Regions from separate parts of the Pseudomonas sp. PvP027 genome, predicted to be linked through region 2. Evidence: predicted binding sites of a transcription regulator. Region 2 holds the regulator's gene; each other region holds the start of a gene.

Region 1 (5,502 bases), 3.1 Mb from region 2:
ACCTGCGCCTGACCATGTACCTGCTCATTCCGCTGGTGCTGTCGCTGTTCAGCGCACGCGCCATGGCGGCCCGCGGGTTCTTCCGTTTCTGGCTGACCCTGGTCGGCAGCATCACGCTGTTCTTCGGCCTGATGGAAATGGACTTCTACCGTGAGTTTCACCAGCGCCTTAACGGTCTGGTGTTTCAATACGTCAAGGAAGACCCGAAGACTGTTCTGAGCATGCTCTGGTACGGTTTTCCGGTGGTCCGCTACCTGCTGGCATGGGCTGTGGTGACCTGGCTGCTGAGCCTGGTGTTCAAGGGCATTGACCGTGCAACCCGTCCACGTGTCGCTGCAAAAACCAGCCCGGAGGCCACTCGCTCCGTTGCGCCGTGGTATGTGCGCGCCGGTGTGTTCGTTCTGGTATTGCTGGTCATGGTGGTCTGCATCCGTGGCACTCTGCGCCAGGGCCCGCCGTTGCGCTGGGGTGACGCTTACACCACTGAGTCCAACTTCGCCAACCAGTTGGGCCTGAACGGCACACTGACGCTGATCACTGCGGCCAAGAGCCGTATGTCTGAAGATCGCGACAACATCTGGAAAGCCACGCTGCCACAGGCCGAGGCCCAGCAGACGGTGCGCGACATGCTGCTGACCCCGAACGACAAGCTGGTCGAACCGGATATCGCGGCTGTGCGTCGTGACTTCACGCCACCGGCAGAGAACACCTTGCCGATCCGCAACGTGGTCGTGATCCTGATGGAAAGCTTCGCCGGTCACTCGGTGGGCGCCTTGGGCAACGATGCCAACATCACGCCGTACTTCGACAAGTTGTCCAAGGAAGGCCTGTTGTTCGATCACTTCTTCTCCAACGGTACTCACACCCACCAGGGTATGTTCGCCACCATGGCGTGCTTCCCGAACCTGCCGGGCTTCGAGTACCTGATGCAGACGCCGGAAGGCAGCCACAAGCTGTCGGGTCTTCCGCAATTGCTGAGTACGGGTCGCAACTACGATGATGTCTACGTCTATAACGGCAACTTTGCCTGGGACAACCAGTCGGGTTTCTTCAGCAACCAGGGCATGACCAACTTCGTCGGTCGTGAAGACTTCGTCAATCCGGTGTTCTCCGATCCGACCTGGGGCGTTTCCGACCAGGACATGTTCGACCGTGGCGCGCAGGAGCTCAAGGCCCGTCAGGACGGCAAGCCGTTCTATGCCTTGCTGCAAACCCTGTCCAACCACACGCCGTATGCGCTGCCAGATCCTTTGCCGGTCGAGCGTGTGACCGGGCACGGCTCGCTGGACGAGCATTTGACCGCCATGCGTTATGCCGACTGGGCGCTGGGCCAGTTCTTCGAGAAGGCCAAAAAAGAGCCTTACTTCAAGAACACGCTGTTCGTGGTGCTGGGCGACCATGGTTTCGGTAACGACAAGCAGCTGACTGAAATGGACCTGGGCCGTTTCAACGTGCCTCTGCTGCTGATCGGCCCTGGTGTGCAGGAGAAGTTCGGCCAGCGCAGCAGCATCGTGGGTACGCAGGTGGACGTAGTGCCGACCATCATGGGGCGTCTGGGTGGTCTGAACCGCAACCAGTGCTGGGGCCGCGATCTGCTGAACCTGCCTGAGGGTGACAAGGGCTTCGGTGTGATCAAGCCGTCGGGCAGTGAGCAGGTGGTCGCTATCATCAGCGGCAACCGTATCCTGATCGAACCGACCGAGATGCCTGCCAAGCTGTTGACCTACACCCTCGGCGCCAAGCCGCATGCCGAAGAAGTGCCTGATGCGCCCGACACGCAGGAGCTCAAGCGCAAGCTGGAAAGCTTCCTGCAGACGGCTACCAAGAGCCTTCTGGACAACACGGCCGGTGTAGAGGCCAGCAAGAACCGCAACTGATGACGACTGACTCGTCCGGCTGACCGGCGAGCCGGATCAGTCAAGCGACAAGGGCCCTCGGCATTGACTGCGAGGGTCTTTTTTTTGCCCGGCATGGCTGGTTCTTCGGCGTAATTGGTTGAACGAATACGCGGGCCAAAAGGTCCAGATCACATAAGCCAGAGTGCCTGGCTTCGTACGGGAGGCATTGATGAAACAGTGGGCCATTTTGTATCTGGACAAGGATGGTGTGCAGCAACGCCGCGAGGCTGGTTTTGATGAGCGTCCCAGCGAGGAGGAGGCCGCGCGCTTCCTGCGCAAGGACCTTTACCCGGTCACCGACGAGCTGAATCTGAATGATCTTGATGGGCGCACTGAGGAGCCTACCGTGAAGACGCTCAAGGACCATAACAGTGTGCGGATCATTTCCATTACAGAAGTCGCCTGATCTGCGCTGATCAAAAACCTTTTCGTGGCAACCACTTGGCATCCGGCCCACGATGGGGCTACTCTGCAGATGAGGCTGTTCAGGCAGCCTCTGACATCTCGATACCGACCGGTGCCAAGCCTGGTCCGGTCAGCTACATGCTTGATTCCCCGCGTCGGATTATCTGTCGTGAGGTGGCCTCCGAGGACTCGGCGGTCGCTCTGGAAGAGTTGAAACTCTATCTATCGTTGCATAGGAGGACGTTTCATGAGCACAGCCTATCAAGAGGACATCAGCAGTAACGTACTGCGCCGCATGAAGGAAGGCGGTTTTGATTTCGCGCGAATCTATCCCATCGAGTTCTACGCCATCTTCCCGGATGAGGAACGGGCACGGCAGGCCGCAGAGCAATTTCGCGGCGAATCCCTCAACACTCAGGTAAACGTACGTGATGACGGCAATTGGCACCTGCAATTGAGCAAAGTCATGTACGCGACTTATGACGGCATTGGTGACTTCGAGCAGGACTTCCAGACGGTCATTTCACCTATGGACGGCGAAGTCGAGGGATGGGGCGTTACTCAGGAGATCAGAAGACTGCACGCTTGATGGCTGCGGATTGTCAGGCAATACACTACCGGCTGATTCGGGATACGTTCCGGATCGGCCGGTTCTGTTTTCGCTGACCGTTCCTGAACGGTGGTCAAAAAAAAGCCACTCAAACGAGTGGCGCAAAGGGAAGTCTGTTTAAAATCCGCAAGCGTTTTTGGCATGCTGGACAAAATATCGATTTGGGCAAAAGCGGCGTTTGGTGCCCTGTTTGCTCGGTTGCTGTGGAGTGTGGCGAACTAATGTCGTTGGCGGAAATCAACTCTGACTATGCTGATCATAGATTTCACGGTTGAATGACGCTTCCGAATGAGGCGCGAAAGAATTGGCTTGGGCGTTTAGTGCACAGGAATGGTGCGTAGAGCGTCGAGTGTTTACCTAACCTTTTGAAATCAAAGCGTTTATGCCGGTGGCACGGGCTTTGCGATGGTCTTGGTGTCCATGGTGACAAGGAGTACGGCATGATCCGCACCTTTTATGACGAGATGTACGATGCGGGCGGCGTAGTCCGTCCGCACTATCGGGAGTTTGCCCGCTGGCTGGGCGATACGCCTCCCGAGCTTTTGGCTCAACGCAGGCGCGAAGCCGATCTGCTGTTTCACCGTGCCGGGATCACGTTCACGCTGTATGGTGATGAGCAGGGCACCGAGCGGCTTATCCCTTTCGACACCATCCCGCGCAGCATCCCGGCCAGCGAATGGCGGGTTGTCGAGCGCGGCTGCATTCAGCGCGTCAAGGCGCTGAACATGTTTCTGGCGGATCTGTATCACGACCAGCGAATCATCAAGGCCGGGATCATTCCCGCCGAACAGGTGCTGGCCAACGAGCAGTATCAGCTGGCAATGCAGGGCCTGAATCTGCACCGCGATCTGTACTCGCACATTTCCGGCGTCGATCTGGTGCGCGACGGTGACGGCACCTATTACGTGCTGGAAGACAATCTGCGCACCCCGAGCGGCGTGAGCTACATGCTCGAAGACCGCAAGATGATGATGCGCCTGTTCCCGGAGCTGTTCTCCGCGCAGCGCATTGCACCGATCGACCACTACCCGAACCTGCTGCTCGACACGCTCAAGAGTTCCAGCCATCTGGACAACCCGAGTGTCGTGGTGCTGACGCCTGGTCGCTTCAACAGCGCCTTTTTCGAGCATGCGTTTCTGGCTCGCGAGATGGGCGTCGAGCTGGTGGAAGGTGCCGACCTGTTTGTTCGCGATGACCGCGTGTTCATGCGCACCACTGACGGCCCGAAAGCCGTTGACGTGATCTACCGTCGTCTCGATGACGCGTTTCTGGATCCGCTGGCCTTCAACCCCGATTCGATGCTGGGCGTCCCTGGGCTGCTGGCGGCCTATCGATCCGGCAACGTGGTCCTTGCCAATGCCATCGGTACCGGTGTCGCGGATGACAAGTCGGTTTACCCCTACGTCACCGACATGATTCGCTTCTATCTGGATGAAGAGCCGATTCTCAAGAATGTGCCGACCTGGCAGTGCCGCAAGCCGGAAGAACTGTCGCATGTGCTGGCCAACCTCGGCGACCTTGTCGTCAAGGAAACCCAGGGCTCCGGTGGCTACGGCATGCTGGTCGGTCCCGCCGCGACCGCCGCCGAGATCGAAGCCTTCCGGGCGCGCCTCAAGGCCAAGCCGCACGCGTACATCGCCCAACCCACCTTGTGCCTGTCGACCTGTCCGACCTTTGTCGAGAACGGCATAGCCCCGCGACATATCGATTTGCGCCCGTTTGTTCTGTCCGGTCGTGAAACCCGCGTTGTGCCTGGCGGGCTTACCCGAGTGGCCTTGCGTGAAGGCTCACTGGTGGTCAATTCGTCGCAGGGTGGCGGAACCAAAGACACCTGGGTGGTCGAGGATTAAGGATGCCTGCCAATGTTAAGTAGAACTGCCTCTGATCTTTTCTGGATGTCGCGTTACCTGGAGCGAGCGGAGAACCTCGCCCGAATGCTGGACGTGAGCTATTCGCTGTCGCTGATGCCGCAGGACGGGCGGGGCGACGGGCTGGATGAAATAGCCATGCCGTTGCTGATCACCGGAACGCTGGAAACCTATATCGAGCGTCATGGCGAACTGCATGCCGAACGCATGCTGCATTTCTTTGCTCTGGACGCCACCAACCCGGCCAGTATCTACAGCTGCCTGGGCGCAGCAAGGGTCAGTGCACATGCGGTGCGCGGGCGCATTACCGCGGACATGTGGGAGAACATCAACTCCACCTGGCTGGAGATTCGCGGTATCGCCCAGCAGGGGCTGACCCGCTACGGCATGAGCCGCTTTTGCGAGTGGGTCAAGGAGCGTTCGCACCTGTTCCGTGGCGCCACCTACGGCACCATCATGCGTAACGACGCGTTCCGCTTCATCCGTCTGGGCACTTTCATCGAGCGCGCCGACAACACCATGCGCATGCTCGATGCCCGCTATGAAATGCTTGAATTGCGCGGGCCACAGGCCAATGCTGCGGCAGACAACTCGGCGGCCGGTTATTACCAGTGGAGCGCCTTGCTGCGCGCACTGTCCTCGTTCGAGGCTTACACTGAGGTCTATCGGGATGCGCCAGGCGCGCGTCAGGTTGCCGAGCTGTTGCTGCTGCGTGCCGACA
Region 2 (5,502 bases):
GCTTCCTGTTCGAATTCGCCCTCGGTGTGCAGGTGGATCTCGGTGCCCTTGCCGGCAGCGAGCATCATCACAGCCATGATGCTTTTGCCGTCGACCATGCTCTCGGGCGTGCGGCCGACCCTGATCTTGCAGGGGAACTTGCCTGCGACGCCCACGAATTTGGCGGCAGCGCGGGCATGCAGGCCCAGTTTGTTGATGATGGTGATTTGACGAGCGGGCATCGCAGTGAAAATCCTTCAGCTGAGGTCGCGGTGGCGAACCTGAACGTTCTTGAGTGATTGTTGCAAGACCTGACCAAGCCGTTCGGTCAGGTAGACCGAACGGTGGTGTCCACCCGTGCAGCCGATGGCAATGGTAACGTAAGAACGGTTACTGGCTGCAAACCGGGGTAGCCATTTGTTCAGGTAAGCGAAGATGTCCTGAAACATTTCTTCGACATCAGGCTGCACCGACAGGTAGTCGATAACGGGTTGTTCGAGCCCAGAGTGGTCGCGCAGTTCCGGCTTCCAGTACGGATTGGGCAGGCAGCGCACATCGAATACCAGGTCTGCATCAATGGGCATGCCGCGCTTGAAACCAAACGACTCGATCAGAAACGCAGTGCCTGGCTCGGGCTTGTTCAGCAGACGAAGCTTGAGCGCGTCGCGCAACTGATAGAGGTTCAGGTGGGTGGTGTTGATCTTCAGGTCGGCCAGATCGATGATCGGGCCCAGCAATGTAGTCTCGTCGCGTATCGCCTCGGCCAGCGAGCGATCTGCCGTGCTCAAGGGGTGGCGACGTCGGGTTTCCGAGAAGCGTTTGAGCAGGGTGGCTTCGTCGGCATCCAGATACAGCACGTCGCACTGGATATTGCGTGAGCGCACTTCATCGAGCATCTGCGGAAAACGGGTCAGATGGCTTGGCAGGTTGCGGGCATCTATCGAAACCGCCAGCAAGGGTTCGGCGAGTTCGGTGTTGATCAGTGCGCGTTCGGCCAGTTCCGGCAGCAGACCGGCAGGAAGGTTGTCGACACAATAGAAGCCGTTGTCTTCCAGTACATCCAGCGCGGTGCTTTTGCCCGAACCGGAGCGGCCGCTGACGATGATCATGCGCATTGTCAAGGACCTTTTTGTGCGTCCAGCACCACGTTATACAGCGCTTCATCGCTTGCCGCGTTGCGCAGGCTCTTGCGCACGTCGGCCTTGTCGAGCATTCCGGCAATCTGGCTAAGCAGCTCCAGGTGATCGTCGGTCGCCTTCTGCGGGACCAGCAAGACAAACAGCAAGTCTACGGGCGCGCCGTCGATGGCGTCAAAATCTACCGGGGCATCAAGGTGAATCACGGCACTGACAGGCTCGCCACAGGAGGCCAGGCGGCAGTGAGGAATGGCGATGCCGTTGCCGAAACCGGTCGATCCCAGTTTTTCACGGGCAATCAGGCTTTCGAACACAGTGCCCGATTCCATTCCCGGCACTTCGCGGCCGATCAGGTTGGCAATCTGTTCAAGTACACGTTTCTTGCTGCCGCCCGGCATGTTCACGAGTGAACGGCCGGGGGTCAGGATATTTTCAAATCGGATCATTTAAATGGGCGTTAGCGAGCGGCCGCACCTTTGAGGATGCTTTGCTGCTTTTCCTTATGCTTGAGCAATTGTCTGTCTAGCTTGTCAGTGAGCAGGTCGATGGCAGCGTACATGTCATCATGTTCAGCATTGGCAACGACCTCTCCACCATGGATGTGCAACGTGGCTTCGATCTTCTGCTTGAGCTTTTCGACCGTCATCGTGACCTGCACGTTGGTAATCTTGTCAAAATGCCCCTCGAGCTTCTTGAGCTTGAGCTCAACGTATTCACGAAGGGGTTTGGTCACTTCCAGTTGGTGTCCACTGATGTTGACTTGCATACAGCTTTCTCCTTTGCCAGTGCATAAAGAGGCAGGCATGGCGCCTGCCACTGGAACGCTGTGGCTCGGCCTGCATCACATCAGTCGCTTACGCTCACTGGAAGGGGCGATCCCGAGAGACTCACGGTACTTGGCGACTGTGCGACGGGCTACTTGAATGCCTTGTGCCTCCAGTAAACCAGCGATCTTGCTATCACTCAACGGCTTTTTCTGATTTTCCGCCGCAACCAGTTTTTTGATGATTGCACGGATTGCCGTGGACGAGCATTCACCGCCCTCGGAGGTGCTCACATGGCTTGAGAAGAAGTATTTCAGCTCGTAAATGCCGCGTGGGGTGTGCATGAATTTCTGGGTGGTTACGCGCGAGATGGTCGACTCGTGCATGCCCACTGCCTCGGCAATGTCGTGCAGGACGAGCGGCTTCATGGCCTCGTCGCCGTACTCGAGAAAACCGCGCTGATGTTCGACGATTTGCGTGGCGACCTTCATCAGTGTTTCGTTGCGGCTTTGCAGGCTCTTGATGAACCAGCGCGCTTCCTGCAACTGATTGCGCATGAAGGTGTTGTCCGCGCTGGTGTCGGCGCGCCGCACGAAGCCCGCGTATTGCGGGTTGACGCGCAGGCGCGGTACTGATTCCTGATTGAGCTCGACCAGCCAGCGTTCGTTGTCCTTGCGCACGATCACGTCCGGAATGACGTATTCGGCTTCGGTGGATTCGATCTGCGAGCCTGGACGCGGGTTGAGGCTCTGGACCAGTTCGATGACCTGGCGCAGCTCGTCTTCCTTGAGCTTCATGCGTCGCATCAGCTGGCCGTAGTCGCGGCTTCCAAGCAGATCGATGTAGTCGCTGACCAGACGTTGTGCTTCTGTCAGCCAAGGCGTCTTCGCTGGCAGCTGGCGCAGTTGCAGCAGCAGGCATTCGCTCAGGTTGCGTGCGCCGATGCCGGCAGGTTCAAACTGCTGGATGCGGTGCAGTACGGCTTCGATCTCGTCGAGTTCGATGTCCAGTTCGGGGTCGAACGACTCGAGAATCTCCTCAAGCGTCTCGTCGAGGTAGCCCTGGTTGTTGATGCAGTCGATCAGCGTGACCGCCACCAGGCGGTCCTTGTCGGACATCGGCGCAACATTCAGTTGCCACAGCAGGTGACTTTGCAGGCTTTCGCCGGCAGAAGTGCGTGTGGTGAAGTCCCACTCGTCGTCATCATTGCTTGGCAGGCTGCTGGCGCTGGTCTGGTAGATGTCTTCCCATGCGGTATCGACGGGCAGCTCGTTGGGAATGCGTTCGTTCCATTCGCCTTCTTCAAGGTTGTCCACGGTAGGCGCGGATTCCTGATAGGTCGGTTCCTGAACGTCGGGGTTGGGCTTTTGTTCGATGTTGTCGGCAAGCGGGTCGGAGTTGTCGAAGTCGTCGCCTTCTTCCTGCCGCTCAAGCATAGGGTTTGACTCCAGCGCTTCCTGGATCTCCTGCTGGAGATCCAGAGTTGAAAGCTGAAGTAAGCGGATTGCCTGTTGCAGCTGCGGTGTCATCGTCAGCTGCTGGCCCATTCTCAAGACTAGCGATGGTTTCATGGCAGGGGCTAAACACCTTATTCGCCGGCGCGCATGCGCCATCTACTACAGGCGCCGTGGCGCCAACTTAAGCAAATTATATGCCTGAAACCTGTGCGTTTGCCTAGAGTGATATGACAAATAAAATGTTGTCAATACACTGCGTAGGCATCAATCGGCTGCGAAGCGCAAAGGGCAGTCGATTAAAGGCGGAACTCGTGGCCGAGATAGACTTCTTTCACCAACTGGTTCGCCAGAATGGTCTCTGAGTCGCCTTCCGCAATCAGCTGCCCATCGTTGACGATGTAGGCCGTCTCGCAGATATCCAGCGTTTCCCGGACGTTGTGGTCGGTGATCAGTACACCGATACCCTTGGCCTTGAGGTGGTGAATGATCTGCTTGATGTCACCTACCGAAATAGGGTCGACACCTGCGAACGGTTCATCCAGCAGGATGAATTTCGGCGCGGTGGCCAGGGCGCGAGCGATTTCCACGCGGCGACGTTCACCACCCGACAGGCTCATGCCCAGGTTGTCGCGGATGTGGGTGATGTGGAACTCCTGCAGGAGGCTTTCCAGCTCCTTGCGGCGTGCGCCGGCATCGAGCTCCTTGCGGGTCTCGAGAATCGCCATGATGTTGTCGGATACCGACAGCTTGCGGAAGATCGAGGCTTCCTGAGGCAGGTAGCCGATACCCGCACGGGCGCGACCGTGCATGGGTTGGTGGCTGACATCCAGATCGTCAATCAGCACGCGACCCTGATCGGCCTGGACCAGGCCGACGATCATGTAGAAGCAGGTGGTTTTGCCGGCGCCGTTCGGGCCCAGCAGGCCGACGATCTGGCCGCTGTCGATGGAGATGCTCACATCGCGCACGACCTGCCGGCTTTTGTAGCTTTTAGCCAGATGCTGGGCTTTGAGCGTCGCCATTTACTGGGCCTTCTGAGGTTGATCGGTTTTCTTTTTCGGCTGGATGACCATGTCGATACGCGGACGTGGTGTGGTCACCTTGGCACCGCCATTGGCACGACCGGCGCTGACGACCTGTCTGACCGTGTCGTAGACGATTTTCTCGCCTTCCGAGGTGTTGCCGTCATTGATGACCTTGGCCTTGTCGATCAGGACGATACGGTCCTGTCCGGCGTAATACTGGATGGTGACGGCATAGGCCTGCACGATCGGTTTGTCCACGGCAGGCTTCTGCTCGTAGTAGGCCAGATTGCCGACGGAGGTAAATACATCGACTTCGCCCTGGGCATTACGAGTAATCGTCACGGTGTTGCCCGTGATTTTCATCGAACCCTGAGTGATGATGACATTGCCCTTGTAAGTCGCCACGCCTTTCTTGTCATCGAGCTGAGCATCGTCAGACTGGATGTGGATAGGCTGATCTCGGTCGGTTGGCAGGGACCAGGCGCTCGCGCTTCCCAGTGCTGCGCCCAGGCCGAGCAATAAAGGAAGAGTTTTAACGAGCCTCATACTGTCCTCTTACGTTGGACAGCAGGTCCATCCTGCTGTCTTTCAAATACGCTTTCATTCCCTTGGCCGTGGTCACACCGCCCGCGCCGTCGATTCTAACGTCTTGGTCGGTCTGCGCATATTGCTTCTGAGGGAATACGGTCATGCGACTACTGGTGATAATAGTCGTACGTTGTTTTTCATCGGTACGTTCGACGCGAACCGAATCGATCAGCTCGACCTGGTCGCCGCCGGACGAAACCTCGCCTTTCTTGCTCTGCACGTGCCAGGGAAACTCGCCGCCGCGGTACATATGCAGGTCGGGCGTGGTCAACAGGGTCACGTCAGTGGCTTTCACATGCTCAACCTTGTCGGAGGTCATGTCGTACTGAAGTTTGCCGTCGGGCAGGTACTGAACGCTGTGGGCGTTGATTGCATAGTAGTCGATGACAGTGTCGTCGACCGTCGAGACCGGTTGATCCATAAAGCTTTCCGGGCTGATGTTCCAGTAGCCGACCGCTGCCAGCAGCAGCGCCAGTACCCCGAGAAGCAGGAACTTGCGAATTTTTTTAGTGAACATAATGGCTTCTATAAATAGGCGGAGTGAGCCGCTTCA
Region 3 (5,502 bases), 750 kb from region 2:
ATCGTTTGCCCATTGGGTTCATGTGTGCGTTCTACTGCTGCTCACCAGTTTTGCAAAAGCGTTTGCTGCGGCACTCTGGTATCCGTTTTTACGCCGCAGCAGCGCAACCGTCCGCCCTGGCAGGGCAGGGATTGTCTGAACTTCGCGTAACCCAGGCTGCTCGCGAACGATGGCATCGGGAAGAATGGTAGCCATGCGGCCTTGGGCGACGACCTTGAGCAAAATGGCAATCGAGTTGGCTTCAAGGCCGACCGTCGGCTTGAAGTTTTGCGTCTGGCACCAGGTATCCAGCAGTTGGCGAGTGGCAAATCCAGGGGCCAGCAAGGCAAAGCGAAGCGCCTGCAGGTCCTCAAGTGTCAGCGCGACCTGAGTCTCGAGGCCAGGCTTGGCCATGACCAGGCACAGTTGTTCATCGAATAGAGGCTGGCCGTCTATCTCGACACCGTGACTGCCGGCAAAACCGATGGCCAGATCGAGCGCGTCACTGATCAATGCCTCGGTGATCTGCTCCAGGGGCAGCTCTGTGAGGATGATTGCCACGCCAGGATACAGCGCGCTGAAGCGATCGATCAGCGGCGCTATCAGGTATTCACTGAAGGTTGGCGTGACGCCGAGGCGCAATTGTCCGCGTGACAGATCGCTGACATCGTTGAGCGCACGCTTTCCGGCATCCAGCTCAAGCAGGCAGCGACGCGCGTGGTCCAGATACACACGGCCGGCATCGGTCGGCACGACACTGCGGCGGGTGCGGTCGAACAGTTGCACCCCCAGATTGCTTTCCAGTTGCCTGATCTGCTGTGACAACGCCGGTTGGGAGACATGCAGGGCCTCGGCCGCCCGGGTGAAATTGCCATGGTCAGCGACTGCCAGCAAATAGCGTATGTGGCGTAACAGCACGGCATCACCATAAGTCAGGGTTATGGCGATGATCATAAATCAGTCTTGGATCTTATGGTGATACTTACCGATGCTGTGGTTGACGTGAATTCATTCCGGAGGGTTACCAATGCCGCACAGCAATATTTCCAGGGCGCCGCGCCAGCATCTGACTGAACGTGTGTTGCAGGCCAAGACTGCAAAGAACCTGACCTGGGTGGGGCTCGCAGAAGGTACGGGGTTGAGCGTGGTGTATGTCACCGCTGCCTTGCTTGGTCAGCACCCCTTGCCGGAAGCGGTGGCCGAGGTGGTCGCCGAGCGTCTCGGGCTGGACCGGGACGCGGTCGCCGAACTGCAAACCATCCCGTTGCGCGGCAATGTCGAAGACGTCTCCAGTGACCCGACCATCTACCGCTTCCATGAAATGGTTCAGGTCTACGGCACAACGCTGAAAGCACTGGTGCATGAGCAGTTCGGCGACGGCATCATCAGCGCAATCAACTTCAAGCTCGACATCAAGAAAGTCGAAGACCCTGAAGGGGGCGAGCGAGCCGTGATCACCCTCGATGGAAAATTCCTGCCCTATAAACCGTTCTGAGGACGCTGAGATGAGTGATAAAGGAAGACCGCCATTTCCACCCTTTACCCTGGAGACCGCCATACAGAAAGTCCGCGGCGCCGAGGATGGCTGGAATTCGCGCGATGCGGCGAAAGTCGCGCTGGCCTACACCGAAGACACCTACTGGCGTAACCGCAGCGAGTTCGTCAATGGTCGCGCAGAGGCTCAGGCGTTCCTTGAGCGCAAGTGGCGCAAGGAACTGGATTATCGGTTGATCAAGGAACTGTGGGCATTTACCGATAACCGCATTGCAGTGCGTTATGCCTACGAATGGCACGACGACTCCGGCAACTGGTTCCGCTCGTACGGCAATGAGAACTGGGAGTTCGCCGCAAACGGCCTCATGCAACGGCGCTTTGCCTGCATCAACGATTTGCCGATCGCCGAGTCCGAGCGCAAATACCATTGGCCATTGGGACGCCGACCGGATGATCACCCGGGTTTGAGCGAGCTGGGTCTCTGATTGAAAGCGTTGTCCGGGCGGTGATTATCGAAAACCTCCCGGACTTTCATTCGGTGGATGGTGAGTCGGCGGCTGATGCGCTGTCGCCAAATAAGCTTTCATTACGGGTCAGAAGCTTGCCGATGAAATCTTGAGCGTCACTTTTGCCTTCAGCCGTATTGGTCAGGTAATTGAAGTCTTGATCAATCCAGCCCTGTATTTTGGATTCATAATTCTCCGGGTACTGCGCTTTTTCGATGGCAGGCAATCCTTTGAAATGCTCCAGAGATTCACCGAACGCGTTGTTGAGTTTCCCAGTGCTGTTATATTCCGCCATCGCCTTGGCCGCAAACTGCTGGCGCCACAAGGATTCCTGATTGAAGTCCTCAACCCACGCAGCTTTCTTCTCGTTTACGGTAAATGTTCCGCTTTCGTCGTAGGCGATCAGTGACAGTTGATCTCTAGACATGCCTGCGAAAGGATTCTCTCTACCGCCGTTTACGAATTGAGTTGCTTTCTTCGCGCGTGTCAGCAGTTCGGGATCAGTCGTGTCAGGCATCTCGGCATCATTTTTAGCCTTGTTGACGTCGTAGCGTCGGCCAATGATCTGGTCAAGCTGCTCAGCTGCTTTCGCCCCTAGTGCATCATGATCAAGGCTCGCATCTCTTGACGCCGCACGCGTCGCGCGTTCGCTGAGTTGCACAGAAAGAGAAGAAAGCTTGCCTGAGTCCTGCGTTTTGTTTGAGGTGGCAGAAGGGGGGCGGGGGGAGTTTGAAGTGGTAGATGAAAGTGAGTGGGTGCGTGCCGTAGCGCCAGTGCTGCCGTTCGTATTGACGGAGGTGACCAAAATAAAACTCCCTTTAATAGTAGACGTTCAAGATTCAGTGTCGGCAGCGCCTTCGCCTGAAAATATCGCGCTGTCAGGATCGAGGATTTTGTTCAGAAGGCTTTTATCATAAGCATTACCTTCAGTGGCGTGCGTTTTGTAGTTGAAGTCTTGATCAATCCAGTCCTGAAGTTTGGTTCCATAGCTGGAAGGGTATTGCGACTGCTCGATGGCTGGCAGCCCTTTATAGTGATCGAGAACCGATGTGTAAAAGTCAGTCAGCTTGCCGGTCTTACTGTATTCAGCGCTTCCTTCGGCTACAACTTGCTGGCGCCATACCCTCTCTTGGCGATAGGACTCCAGCCAGGCTGACTTTTTTTCGTTGACTGTAAAGTCGCCGCTTTCGTCATAGGCGATGAGTGAAAGCTGGTCTCGGGACATGCCGGAAAACGGGTTCTTTCCACTGCCAGTAACGAATTCAGTCGCGTTTTTTGCGCGTTCCAGGCGATCAGAATCTTTGCTTTGGGGGACTTCGGCATCGTGACTGGCTTTATTGGCGTCGTAACTGCTTCCTACCAGTTGCTCTGTCAACTGGCTGTTTTTTTCACTCAAGGCGTTACGGTCAAGGCTCGCATCTCTTGACGCCGCACGCGTCGCGCTTTCGCTGAGTTGCACAGAAAGAGAAGAAAGTTTGCCTGAATCCAGTTTTTCGTTTGAGGTGGCAGAGGGATCGCGGGTGAGTGGTGAGGTGGTGGGGGAGACCACGGCTTTTGCAGTGTTAATGCTCGGGTTACTGTTCTTGCCTATTGAGTCGACCAAGATGAAGCTCCTTTCTAATCCCTATTCCTTGTGCGCCTGAGTGTATCGGTCATTACCACGATCCTGTAGCGCAAATACAAGACGATTCACCCAAGCTACACCCCCATACTGGCAAAAAAACGGCACTCCCCTTGCCGCTTTGCCCCTCCACAGCGGAAATGCCTTGCCGCTTTTCTGGCATTGCCGCCTCGCCGCCGCCTGCAGACCCTGCAAACATTGGCTTTTACAACATGGCACGCCGATTGCTTTGTCAGTAACAACAGAATCAGGTCAACCGGCAAAGGTTTCCCGAAATGAGCATCAGCTTCGATAAAGCGCTAGGCATACATGAAAAGGCCCTCAACTTCCGGGCTCAGCGGGCAGAGGTGTTGGCCAACAACATTTCCAACGCCGACACCCCGAACTTCAAGGCTCGCGATCTGGAGTTTTCTTCGGTGCTGGCTGCCGAAACCGACAAGGCCCAGAACGGTCACTTCGCGCTGAACAAGACCAACAGCCGCCATATCGAAGCCGAGGGCATGGGCAATGACGACGGAACGCTGATGTATCGCACTCCGTCGCAGCCTTCGCTGGACCAGAACACCGTTGATTCCCAGGTCGAGCAGGCCAGCTACACCGAGAACGCCATGGGCTTCCAGGCCAGCTTTACACTGCTCAATAGCAAGTTCAAGGGGCTGGTTGCAGCCCTTCGCGGAGAATAATTCATGTCACTAGCCAATGTGTTCAACATTGCCGGTAGCGCCATGAGTGCCCAGACCACGCGTCTGAACACCACGGCCAGCAACATCGCCAACGCCGAGACCGTGTCTTCGAGCATGGACCAGACCTATCGTGCCCGTCACCCGGTGTTCGCCACCGTGATGCAGGGTCAGCAGTCGACCGGTGGTTCTTTGTTTCAGGATCAGGGCGAAGCCGGGCAGGGCGTTCAGGTCAACGGCATCATCGAAGACAGCTCGAACCTCGAAGCACGTTACGAGCCCAATCATCCTTCCGCTGACAAGGACGGGTATGTCTATTACCCCAACGTCAATGTCGTGGAAGAAATGGCCGACATGATTTCTGCCAGCCGGTCTTTCCAGACCAACGCGGAAATCATGAACACCGCTAAATCCATGATGCAGAAGGTTCTGACCCTCGGTCAGTGATAGAAGGCGAAAGTTATGGCCGTTGATAACACCTCAGCAACCAGCGTCTCATCGACGTTTCTGAATTCGCTGCAGAACCCGACGCCTACGGCGACGAATTCTACCGGCACGCTGGGCAAGGATTCGTTTCTGCAACTGCTCGTGACGCAGATGAAGAATCAGAATCCTCTGGACCCACAGGACAACACCCAGTTCGTGGCGCAACTGGCGCAGTTCAGCAGCCTCGAAAGCATGCAGAACCTGACGTCGACCGTTGACACGATTGCAACCAGTTACAAGTCGTCCCAGGCCTTGCAGGCTTCATCGCTGGTGGGTCGTTCAGTGATCATTGATTCGGGCAGCACCTCGGTCGACACGACCAAGGGTCTGACCGGTTCGATCGTGGTTCCGGCTGCAACCTCGGCGACAACGGTCAAGGTATACGACGCACAATCGAACCTGGTTGACAGTGTCGATCTGGGAGCCCAGGCCGCCGGCACGACCAACTTCGCCTGGGACGGTACCGATTCAAGCGGCACTGCGCTGCCCTCGGGTACTTACAGCTTCAAGGCGGAAGGCGCGGTTGACGGCAAGAACACCCAGTTTGCGACTTACCTGCCCGCCACGGTCAACAGCGTCACGCTGGGTGTCAATGGCGCGGAAACAATGCTTAACCTGGCCAGCGGCAGTGTTGCCCTGTCCAAAGTTCAAACCATCGGATTGTAGAGCCGCTACGGCGCAGGAGTGAAACATGTCTTTCAATATCGGCCTTAGTGGGCTCTATGCTGCAAACAAA

What was found. The regulator sigma-54, encoded in region 2, starts transcription at its own class of promoters, with help from an activator protein. The targets are predictions, from matches to a motif close to ANTGGCATNNANNTTGCTNT.
Region 1: JOE33_RS04825 (circularly permuted type 2 ATP-grasp protein) is a predicted target of sigma-54. The motif match lies at 3,301-3,320, and genes of this name have one in related genera.
Region 3: flgB (flagellar basal body rod protein FlgB) is a predicted target of sigma-54. The motif match lies at 3,812-3,831, and genes of this name have one in related genera.

The regions. Positions count from the first base shown of each region.
Region 1 covers NZ_JAFIBK010000001.1:1,247,005-1,252,506, reverse strand. The annotation lists gene JOE33_RS04840 (LTA synthase family protein) at 1-1,877, shown strand, start outside; gene JOE33_RS04835 (hypothetical protein) at 2,068-2,304, shown strand; gene JOE33_RS04830 (ribonuclease E inhibitor RraB) at 2,551-2,892, shown strand; gene JOE33_RS04825 (circularly permuted type 2 ATP-grasp protein) at 3,354-4,763, shown strand; gene JOE33_RS04820 (alpha-E domain-containing protein) at 4,776-5,502, shown strand, end outside.
Region 2 covers NZ_JAFIBK010000001.1:4,360,792-4,366,293, forward strand. The annotation lists gene JOE33_RS18840 (HPr family phosphocarrier protein) at 1-221, opposite strand, end outside; gene rapZ (RNase adapter RapZ) at 237-1,094, opposite strand; gene ptsN (PTS IIA-like nitrogen regulatory protein PtsN) at 1,097-1,561, opposite strand; gene raiA (ribosome-associated translation inhibitor RaiA) at 1,573-1,881, opposite strand; gene JOE33_RS18860 (RNA polymerase factor sigma-54) at 1,957-3,450, opposite strand; gene lptB (LPS export ABC transporter ATP-binding protein) at 3,633-4,358, opposite strand; gene lptA (lipopolysaccharide transport periplasmic protein LptA) at 4,359-4,907, opposite strand; gene lptC (LPS export ABC transporter periplasmic protein LptC) at 4,894-5,466, opposite strand; gene JOE33_RS18880 (HAD family hydrolase) at 5,475-5,502, opposite strand, start outside.
Region 3 covers NZ_JAFIBK010000001.1:5,114,054-5,119,555, forward strand. The annotation lists gene cynR (transcriptional regulator CynR) at 19-933, opposite strand; gene cynS (cyanase) at 1,007-1,474, shown strand; gene JOE33_RS22270 (nuclear transport factor 2 family protein) at 1,485-1,958, shown strand; gene JOE33_RS22275 (hypothetical protein) at 2,005-2,784, opposite strand; gene JOE33_RS22280 (hypothetical protein) at 2,812-3,582, opposite strand; gene flgB (flagellar basal body rod protein FlgB) at 3,876-4,283, shown strand; gene flgC (flagellar basal body rod protein FlgC) at 4,287-4,727, shown strand; gene flgD (flagellar hook assembly protein FlgD) at 4,743-5,432, shown strand; gene flgE (flagellar hook protein FlgE) at 5,458-5,502, shown strand, end outside.